Regions from separate parts of the Synechococcus sp. B60.1 genome, predicted to be linked through region 2. Evidence: riboswitches for the same ligand, from Rfam matches in the RefSeq annotation. Region 2 holds a riboswitch; the other holds the start of a gene.
The links. A riboswitch is a leader RNA that binds a small molecule or an ion and turns the genes downstream of it on or off. The one in region 2 is predicted to bind cobalamin.
Positions count from the first base shown of each region.

Region 1: it holds a riboswitch for cobalamin, as region 2 does, so the genes downstream of both, NW863_RS07365 (TonB-dependent receptor plug domain-containing protein) here and metE (5-methyltetrahydropteroyltriglutamate--homocysteine S-methyltransferase) in region 2, are expected to answer to the same signal.

Region 1 covers NZ_JANSJN010000052.1:1,390-4,024, reverse strand. Annotated here, with positions in the region: gene NW863_RS07370 (DUF1565 domain-containing protein) at 1-577, shown strand, start outside; cobalamin riboswitch at 669-810, shown strand; gene NW863_RS07365 (TonB-dependent receptor plug domain-containing protein) at 850-2,635, shown strand, end outside.
Region 2 covers NZ_JANSJN010000009.1:20,168-28,072, forward strand. Annotated here, with positions in the region: gene NW863_RS01870 (dihydroorotase) at 1-602, opposite strand, end outside; tRNA gene NW863_RS01875 (tRNA-Arg) at 892-965, shown strand; cobalamin riboswitch at 1,004-1,209, shown strand; gene metE (5-methyltetrahydropteroyltriglutamate--homocysteine S-methyltransferase) at 1,639-3,882, shown strand; gene NW863_RS01885 (methyltransferase domain-containing protein) at 4,103-5,092, shown strand; gene NW863_RS01890 (FAD-dependent hydroxylase) at 5,099-6,343, shown strand; gene NW863_RS01895 (helicase HerA domain-containing protein) at 6,313-7,905, opposite strand, start outside.

The DNA of each region.
Region 1 (2,635 bases), on a different contig from region 2:
AAACCTACCGGTGGTGGCGGTGCCGCAATCGACGGCCCCCCTTCCCCCTCCTGCAGCGGGCTCGGGAGGGCGTATTTTGCCCAGCAGCCCCAGCCAGCCGTCGGGCGCTCAACCCCAGGAGTTTGTTGCCGTCCCCTTCACCCCCGATGGCTCTACCACGCCTGCCCAGCCGGTTGAGCCGGCTCCTGCCGCCCCTGTCCGCCAGGCCTCTGCAGCTCCCCTTACCGACATCACCACCCTGCTGCCGCCGCCGGCCCGCCGCCAAGCCAGAGAAAACCCTCCTACCTCCTCCTCTGCACCCTCAAGCTCGGCCCCAGCTTCTCCTGCTCAGGCTGCCGACAAGGACTCCGTCCCGCTGACGCGAGCGGCAACCCAGTTTCGCGTCTTGGTAACCCCCAAGGGCAGCGACGACTTGCAGCGGCTGCGGCAGCTCGTCCCCGAAGCGGTGGAGACCGTGTTCAACGGCAGGAGAGTGCTGCAGGCCGGCCTCTACGACAACCGCAGCCAAGCCCAGTCGGTCTTGGATCGCCTGTTGGACGCCGGCTTTGACGCGGTGGCGGAGATGATCTTCCGTTGACCTCACTGCCCAGGGATCCCCCCCGGCAGGATAGGAACTCCCCAGCAGGGGAGGTATGATGCCTAGCACGGCTTTTTCCAAAAGGACTGAGGAGGAAGCCGTGCCGTCAGGTTGCTCTGGGGATCAGCCAGGGCAAGCAATGGGGAAAGTCCGGTGCAAATCCGGCGCTGTGCCGCAACTGTGATGGGCTAAGGCCCTCAGTCAGGATGCCCGCCTGCGGCTTTGGCTCACAGCTTAGCTCTTCCGCGTCGCACGGAAGCAGGAGCAACCGGATGAAAGTAATTGTTGTATGTCTCAGCCTTGGGCTGGGGAGCTGGAGTTTGGGGATCCCAGCCTGGGCGCAAGCGGTCTTGGACACCAGTCTTAGTGCCGAGATTTTCAATCAACCCGTCACCACACCGTTTCGCCGCCCTGGCTTGCTGCGGGACTCTTCGCGCCCAGTCTATGTCATCACCCGCCAGCAGATGCGCGAGCAAGGGGCAAGGACGGTGCAAGAAGCCCTGCGCTATCTGCCTGGGATCCTCAGCGATGGCACAGCGGGAACTCAGTTGGGAGCTCTTAGCTCTCAATTCATGCGAGGGGCGCGAACGGCGCAGGTGTTGGTGCTCTTGGACGGCCGCCCCCTCAACGATCTGGGCTTCTTTGGCGGGTTTGACCTCTCTCAACTCACCACAGATATTGTCGAGCGAATTGAAGTCTCTCCCGGTGGCGGCTCTACTCTGTATGGCTCGGATGCTGTTGGCGGCGTGATCAACATCGTTACGGTGGAGCCACAGCCAGAAACGGAGACGGTGCTGGAAGCGGCGGTCGGCAGCTACGGCCTCAATGAGCAAGGGATCCAAAGTCGGGGCCAAGCCCAGGATCTGGGCTGGGTGCTCAGCTATCGCCGTCTGAAAAGTAACAACGACTTTCCCTTTGCAATTGAGCGGCTGGGCAAGTCAGGCAAGCGGGAAAACTCGGCGGTGGAGTACCACAACTTGCAGGCCAAGCTTACCTGGCAACTGGCCAAAGACCAAGTCCTAACAGCCAACGCCCTCTACCTCAATAAAGCCTTTCGTGTGCCCGGCAGTGTGGAATTTCCCTCTCCCGATGCAGAGCAAAACACCAACGATCTGCTGCTGGATCTCAGTTGGCTGTGGACTCAGGCAACAGGATCCCTGCAGGCAAGAGTCTTTTTTGACGATCTCAACTACCGTTTCAGTGCTCCGCAAAGCCAGGGATCCCGCGACGTCATCCTGCGCAATGGCTGGGGATCCCAGCTGCAGTATGCTTGGCAAGCCGGCGAAAACCTAGAGGGAGCTTTGGGGGTAGATTATCGCTCCATCTCAGCTCGCAATACAACTTTTTCCTTTGCCAACGGTTCTGCCAATATCAACTACGACGATACGGTTAACCAGGGCGCCCTGTTTGCCCGCCTGGATTACAGCCCGGATCCCAACTTCCACCTTGATCTGGGCATGCGCCAGGACTTCAGCAGTTTGGCCAATAGCTCGGCCACCTCGCCGGCTGTGGGGATCCGCTGGACAGTGGCGGAAGGCACCACCTTGAGAGCCAACTACGCCAGCAGCTTTCGCACCCCCTTGATCTCGGAATTGTTCTTTCGGCTGCGAGGCTTTTTTGAAGTGGATGGCAACCCCAATCTCCGCCCAGAGCGAGGGGAGAGCTTTGACGTTGGCTTGGATCAGAGCCTGGGAGATTTTGGCCTGCTGCGGCTAACGTTTGCCCACAACCGCATCCGCGATGGCATCACCTTTGTCAGCCTGGGGCCGCGCCAGGGAACCTATGAGAATATTGGGCTGGTCGAATACACCGGCCTGGAAGCGGCTTTGGATTTGCGTTTGGGGGAAAACTGGACGCTTTTTGCCAACTACACCCTCAATGATCCCATCATCCGCGCTGCACTTAACCCGGCCACAGTTGGCAAACAGCTAGCCTTTGTGGGAGCCGATAGCTTCAACCTAGGCCTAACCTATCGCTATGAGCAGGGCGGGTACGGCTCGATCTTGATCCATCACATTGGGAGCTTTTTTACCAACAACTCCAATACGGAATCCCTGC
Region 2 (7,905 bases):
GCCACATCTGTACGTCCGGCAAAGAGGGCCCGCCGGGCTTGAATCCGCGAGTGATCTTCAGCGTGGACGGCGATAACAAAATTGGGATCCGTCTCGGCAAAGATCCGCTCTAATGCCGCTTGGTCATCTACCAGCAAGGGGCCATGCATGGATCCCATGAAGATCTTGATGCCGCAAGCCCCTTGCACTGTTTGCAGCTCTTTGAGGTTATCGGCGGTGGCCCCGATGAAAAAGCCGTAGTTGACCACGCACTTGCTGGCGGCCCGGGCCAACTTGTCATCCAGCGTTGCCTGGTCGATCGTCAGCGGATCCGTATTGGGCATCTCCAGAAAGCTGGTTACGCCACCGCGAGCGCAGGCCCAGGATCCCGTCTGTAGGTCTTCTTTGTGCTCCCGGCCCGGCTCGCGAAAGTGAACCTGGGGGTCGATCACCCCCGGCATGAGGGTATGGCCCTCCGCGTCGATAACCCTAGCCACCCTTTTTGCCGAGAGACTCTGGCCGATTTGGGCAATGCGCCCCTCCCGCACCAGCACATCTCCCAGCCAGGGATCCCCTTCCGGCACCAATAGCTCCGCATTGCGGATCAGCAGACTGTCAGACAAAGCGCCCCCGAGACAACGCTAATTTCCCAGCCAGAATATTATTCAGAATACTTTGTCAAAATACCTTGGAAGTATCAAAATACCTTGGAAGACTGGCCGCCAATCCGGCACCTCACTTCCGACTCCGCGCTGTCGCGACAGCGCAAAAGGGCTTTGACTTAACATCCCCTCCACGGCTGCGGCTGGCTTCCAGGCAAAGGTCTAGACGGCTCTTTCTGGTAATCTAAGTTGGGGGGTCTAAGATCGGTAGGTGTTGCCCAGTTTCCCTTGCTCCATTCTCTCTTTGCCTGGGGCTGTAGCTCAGATGGATAGAGCAAGCGCCTCCTAAGCGCTAGGTCGGCGGTTCAAATCCGCCCAGTCCCGTCTAAGTGAGTAGCTACTAGCTCCTCCAAGCTGGTGGTAGGATGTAGTCTACTGCCGGTTCTGACGGGGATCAGCCGTCAGAGGCAACGGGGAAAGTGCAGTGAGAATCTGCCGCTGTCCCGCAGCTGTGAGCCGGTTTTGGATCGGGGATCCCTAGTTGTTGTTGCAAAAGCCCTTGACGACGCAAGCCAGCCCCTCCAAAACTGAGCAAGTCAGAATGCCCGCCGGCGGTTTTTCCCCAGTTCACCATATCTGCGAGGTACAGATATGCTTCCCATTTTGACGTTGGCCCGTTCCCGTCCCGAAGTTTTTTCATCAGCCTGCTTACGGATTTTCGACGCTCTTGGAGCGTAGGCACTAAGTCAAAAGCGCGGACAAGAGAGCTAAGCAGTTGGCTCAGGGGCGGCTAACTCTTGGAGGACGTTTTCTTGCTTTGGTTGCGCAAAAGAGTCCTCTAAGCACCCTCCTGTGCCGAGTGGGCCAGCCGATAGGTTGAGGAACGCCTTGACAGCTCCAGCAGGTTTCCTGGCCTAGAGAAAACCTTCTGCCGGGATCCCACCGATAGGCATGTCGGCGGCCATTTCTTGCTGCCTAGGTTGGATGACAACCGGCTGTACAAAGCCAACTGGCGGCAACCTCCATTTACCGAATTCAGTTCAGGAGACAGTACCTTATGGCCATCGAAACCCAAACCCTCGGCTATGCCCGCATGGGCAAGCGCCGCGAGCTGAAGAAAGCGCTGGAAGCCTTTTGGAGCGGCACCCTGGAGGCGGAGGCCTTGTCAGCAACGCTCCAGGAGCTGGAGGCACAGGTCTGGGGGGTACAGCTTCAGGCTGGCATCGACCACATTGCAGTAGGAGATCAAACCCTCTACGACCATGTTTTGGACTGGGCCACCTGGCTGGGGCTGATTCCCTCCCGGTTTCAGAGCTTATCAGGCCTGGAGCGCTACTTTGCCATGGCGCGGGGACGGGAGGGCCTGCCCGCCTTGGAAATGACCAAGTGGTTCGACACCAACTACCACTACCTGGTGCCGGAAATTGAGGCCGACGCGATCCCTCAGGCCCATTTCGATGACTTCCTGGCCACAGTGCGGCGGGCGCAAGGGATCCTAGGAAACCGCACCAGCCCCGTCCTCCTCAGTCCGGTTACCCTTCTTGCTCTAAGCCAGCGCTCTGGCAAGTTGCGGGGAGATCTGGAGAAGCTGCTTCCTCTCTACGAGGAGCTGCTGCAGGAGCTGCAGCGACTGGGAATCCGGGAAGTGCAAGTCCATGAGCCCATCTTGGTGACGAGCGAAGGCGACAGTCTCCGGGAAGCGGTGGAGCAGACCTACCGCCGGCTGGCTCGGTTGGGGATCCCTGTCCACTTGGTTACCTACTTTGACGACTTGGGGGAGACTTACCCCTGGGTGGTGGAGCTGCCGCTAGCCGGCCTCAGCCTCGACTTCACCCGCGGCCACAACCTGGAACTGGTCAGAGCCCACGGCTTCCCCGCCGATAAGATCCTAGGGGCGGGGGTAGTGGACGGGCGCAACGTCTGGCAGATCCAGCCCAAGGCCGTTCTGGCCACTCTGCAAGAGCTGCAAGCCCTAGCCCCCAACCTGCGGGTGCAGCCTTCTTGCTCGCTCCAGTTTGTGCCCCACGACGCTGCTCTGGAAACCCACCTGCCAGAGCCTTTGCGGAATGTTCTCAGCTTTGCCGAGCAGAAGCTGGCCGAAGTGGTTCTGCTCGCTCGCACCCTCAACGGCGAAGACACCGCTGCCCAGCAGAACAAGCTGGAACAGCAGTGGCAGGCCTTCCAGGACTTCAATCCCCCCAACCTTGCGGTGCGCCAGGCCTTGGCCAACCTGACGGCGCAGGACTTCCAGCGCTCCCTTCCCTACGAGCAGCGTATAGGCCGGCAGGTCAAGCTGCCACCGCTGCCCACTACCACCATCGGTTCTTTTCCCCAAACCCCCGAAGTCCGGCAGTGGCGGGTCAAGTACAAAAAGGGCGAGATCTCCCAGGCCGAATACGAGGCCGCTATCGACGCCGAAATTGCTAGGTGCATCCGCATTCAAGAAGAAATTGGCCTGGATGTGCTGGTGCATGGCGAGTTCGAGCGCACCGACATGGTGGAATACTTTGCCCAGCAACTGCAGGGCTTTGCCTTTACCGAGCACGGCTGGGTGCAGAGCTATGGCAGCCGCTGCGTGCGTCCCCCCATTCTCTATGGCGATGTGTCTCGCCCTTGCTCCATGACGGTGCGGGAGTTTAAGGTGGCCCAATCTCTAACCCAAAAGCCGGTTAAGGGGATGCTCACCGGGCCGGTAACCATGCTCAACTGGTCCTTCCCCCGCGTTGACCTTTCCCGCCGCGAGCAAGCCTTGCAAATTGCCTTGGCCCTGCGGGCAGAGGTGGCCGACTTAGAAGCTGCCGGAGCCGTAATGGTACAGGTGGACGAGCCAGCGCTGCGGGAGGGTCTACCCTTGAAAAAAGAGCGCTGGCCGGAGTACTTAAGCTGGGCGGTGGAGGCCTTCCGACTGGCTACCGCTGGGGCCAAGCCCGAAACCCAGATCCACACTCACATGTGCTACTCGGAGTTCGGGGACATCATCGAGCACATCGAGCGGCTGGACGCCGACGTTCTCTCGATCGAAAACAGCCGCAGCAGCAACAAAACCTTGCTGCAGATCGCCCAAGCGGGCTATCGCCACCAGGTGGGCAACGGCGTTTACGACGTCCACAGCCCGGCGGTGCCCGACACCGAGCAGATTCTCCAGCAACTGCGCCTGGGAGTGGCCCACTTGCCGCTAGAACAAACCTGGGTCAACCCCGACTGCGGCCTAAAAACCCGCCGCTGGGAGGAGGTGATCCCTGCCCTGAGGAACATGGTGGCAGCCACTCAGCGCCTAAGGGAGGAGCTCCAGGCCACCTAGCCCCCGGCGAGATCCCTCAGGCCAACGCTCCCTCCGCCGGCAACCGACCATTTGGGGCTACGACAGCCCCAGCCCGCCTGGCGGCTGGCCAATAGGGCAAGATGGAATTGTCTCGTCACTCCGCTGGATCGACAGACCCAGGGAGGGATCCCTTGCTTGCCCCCTTGCCACCGAAGGAACGATAATCGTCGTCGTCTCCAGCCATATTGACATCATTCTGATGAATCCGACACTTTGGGTTTTTTGGGGCCTAGTCCTGCTGCTGGTCGTGGGCCTGGCAGCCTACCTGCTAACCGCCCGCAAGTACCGATCTCCTGAATCGGTAGCCCGCGCCTACGACGAGTGGACCCGCGATGGGATCCTGGAGTTCTACTGGGGCGAGCACATTCACCTCGGCCACTACGGATCCCCGCCGCGGCGGAAGAACTTCATCCAAGCCAAGTACGACTTTGTCCACGAGATGGTGCGCTGGGGCGGGCTGGATCGGCTGCCGCCGGGGACGACGGTGCTGGATGTAGGTTGCGGCATCGGCGGTAGTTGTCGCCTCTTGGCCCGCGACTACGGCTTTGTCGTAACCGGCATCACCATCAGCCCGCAGCAGGTGCAGCGGGCCCAAGAGCTCACCCCCCCCGATCTCCCTGTCCGGTTTCAGGTAGCGGATGCCCTCAATCTGCCCTTTCCCGACGCCAGCTTTGATGTGGTCTGGTCCATCGAAGCGGGGCCCCACATGCCGGACAAGGCCCGCTACGCCAGCGAGATGCTGCGGGTGCTCAAGCCGGGAGGCATCTTGGTAGTGGCGGACTGGAACCAGCGGGACGACCGTCAAAAGCCCCTCAACTTCTGGGAGCGGCTGGTGATGCGGCAGTTGTTGGATCAGTGGTCGCACCCCGCTTTTTCCAGCATCGAGGGGTTTGCTGAACAGTTGCAAGCCACCGGGCTGGTGGAAGGGCAGGTGGAAACCGCCGACTGGACGCAAGAGACCCTTCCTTCTTGGCTGGATTCCATCTGGCAGGGCATTGTCCGTCCCGAGGGCTTGCTGAAGTTTGGCTTGGTAGGCTTGATTAAGTCGCTGCGGGAGGTGCCCACCTTCTTGCTCATGCGCCTGGCCTTCGGCACTGGCCTCTGCCGCTTTGGCATGTTCCGGGCGGTGCGGGCCGCCACGCCGGCAAACTCCGCCTCCCCAGAAGTAGTTGGCTACAGCACCCAATAAAAGACAATGACGCTCCTTGCTCCCCCTCCGGAGACTCTGGACGCCCTCTACGACGTGATCATCGTTGGCGGCGGCATTGCGGGCTTAACCCTAGCTTGTGCCCTGCAGGGATCCGGCCTGCGCTTGGCCCTCATTGAGGCCCAGTCGGCTGAGGCAGTCAGGCAGCGCCCCTTGGCCTATGCCCTTTCGCCGCTCTCGATCCGCATCTTTCGGGCCATCGGGGTGTGGGAGGCGCTGGCTCCCCACATCACACCCTTTGCCCAGGTGATTCTGACCGACGCCAACGCTCCCCAGCGGGTGACGTTTAGGCCGGAGGATGTGGGGGAAACGGCAGTTTTCTACTGTGGTGAACATGGCTGGCTGCAGCAGATGCTCCAGGAGCGGGTGGCTGCGGATCCCCAGATCACCTGCTACTACGAAGCCAGGGTGGAGAGGGTCACTTATGGAAAGGCCGCGGCTGAGGTGGAGCTGGAAACGACCCAAGGCCGACGCCGGCTGGCCGCCTCCCTGGTGGTGGCTGCTGACGGCCTGCGCTCCCAGGTGCGCCAGGGGGCAGGGATCCCTAGCGACGGCTGGGACTACTGGCAGTCGTGTATCACCGCCCTGGTGGCCCCTGCCCAAGATCACCAAAACATTGCCTACGAACGCTTCTGGCCTGCTGGCCCCTTCGCCATCCTGCCCCTGCCCGGCAATCGCTGCCAAGTGGTCTGGATCCTGCCCCATGAGCAGGCCAAGGCTACCCTGGCGCTCCCCCAGGCTGACTTCTTGGCCGAGATGCAGCGCTACTACGGCGTCCAGGGCGGCTGCCTTACCTTGCTGAACCCGCCCCAAGTCTTCCCGGCCCGTCTGCGCCAGAGCCGCCGCTACTATCAGCACCGCCTGGCCTTGGTGGGGGATGCAGCTCACCACTGCCATCCCGTGGCGGGCCAAGGGCTAAACCTCGGTATCCGCGATGCCGCTGCCTTGGCTCAGGTACTGCTGGAGGCTTACAGACGGCACGAGGATCTGGGAGATGTCAAAGTCCTGTGCCGCTACGGCCGCCGGCGCCGCTGGGAAAACTGGCTGGTGCTACTCTTCACAGATTTACTTACCCGCACTTTCTCCAACTCCTACTGGCCCCTAGTGGTCTTGCGGCGCTTGGTCTTGCAAGGAATGATCCTCTTCCCACCGCTGCGGCGCTTTTTGCTGCGCCTGATGACTGGCCTCTGGGGAAGCTCTCCCTACAGCCCCAGTTCCTCCTTGGCCTTTTGAGCTGCCCAAAGCACCTCCGCATCGGCGGCCTGGGACCAGTCGGGATCGGCGATCTGGGCGTAGAACTTTTCGTCATAGGGTCGGGTTTGCACCACCACCGGCATAGGTACGGCATGGCCGAGAACCAGAGCCTGCTGTTTGGAATCCAACTTGGCCAGCACCGTTTTCAAGTTCTGGCTGCCCGCTACCCCAGTAAAGACAGCGTCGATATCCTGCTCGTCGTTGAGGAGGGCCGTGATGCGGGTGCCCAACTGCGACATCACCTCGCTGTCGATACTGGAAGGGCGCTGATCCACCACCAGCAGTGTCACAAAGTACTTGCGCATCTCGCGGGCAATAGTGCCGAAAATGGTCTGCTTGGCCGCCCGCGGATCCAGAAAGCGGTGCGCTTCCTCGATGGTGATGCACAGTTGCCGGGGCCGGTCGAGGGGATTTTTGGACTGCAGGTACCGCTCTGTCTGCTGCACATAGGCCTGGTGGATGCGGCGGGTGATGACGTTGGCTGCCAACATGTAGGAGAGCAGGTTGGACTGGGATCCGAACTCGATGACCACGTGGATGCCGCGGCTGAGGGCCTCCAAGATCTCGCCAATGTAGTTGTGGGGCAAGCTGTTGCGGATGTACTTGAGGTCGTCGAGGCGGGTCAGCTTGCGCTGCAGGGCCAGGATCGAGGCCTTGTTGCCCATCTTCTGTTCGCAAAACTCTTGAACCTCGGCGTTGGAGAGGCTCAAGAGCCGGCTGATCCAGTCGCGGCCAAACTCGTTGCGCAGGATAATGGCGTTTTCCAGGCTGGCCTCGGAGAGGTTGAGCTCCTCCGCCAACAGGGCCAGATCTTCCACCTCGATCTGGTTGTAGGCAATAAACAGTTCGCGGGCATCCCGCACCCCTCGCCGCCGGGTGGAATCGGGATCCAAGGTATAGATTTGTACCTGGCCGGGGAAGAGCTGCCGCAGCCCCTTGACAGTGGTGGCCTGCCTATCCTCGCTGGCCGCCTCCCAGCCATACTCAGAGTGCATATCAAAAATTAGGTTCACCGCCGCGCGTTTGCGGATGATGCCCGCCAGGAGCAGGCGGGCCAGGAAGGATTTGCCGGTGCCGGACTTGCCGAAAATGCCGTTGCTGCGCTCCACCCAGCGATCCAAATCCAGACAAATGGGCACCGCCATGTCCAGAGGCTGACCGATGGCAAAGTTGCGCCGAGTTGGATCCTCTTCCCAGCCAAAGACGGTGCGAAAGTCCAGCTCCCGCGCTTCGTACACCTGGGAAAAGTGGGCCGGCACTGTTTTCACCGGCAGCAGCTCCATCGCCTCAGCACCAGGAAGGGCTGGGCCGCCATCTTCTAGCCGGTTGGGATCAATGAGGGGGTACAGCCTTTCCCCTTCCGTCTGCCGCGGCACCAACATGAGCATTGGCGTGAGGGCAATAACCCCGTAGGTGCCGCTGCCAGCCAAGACCTCTCGCAACAGGGTTTCTTCGGGACGAGGGGGATTGACCAAGATCTGGGGGTTGCTGGTTGCTAACGTAACGTCGGTGAGCAGGCCAAAGAAGCGGTGGCGCTCCCC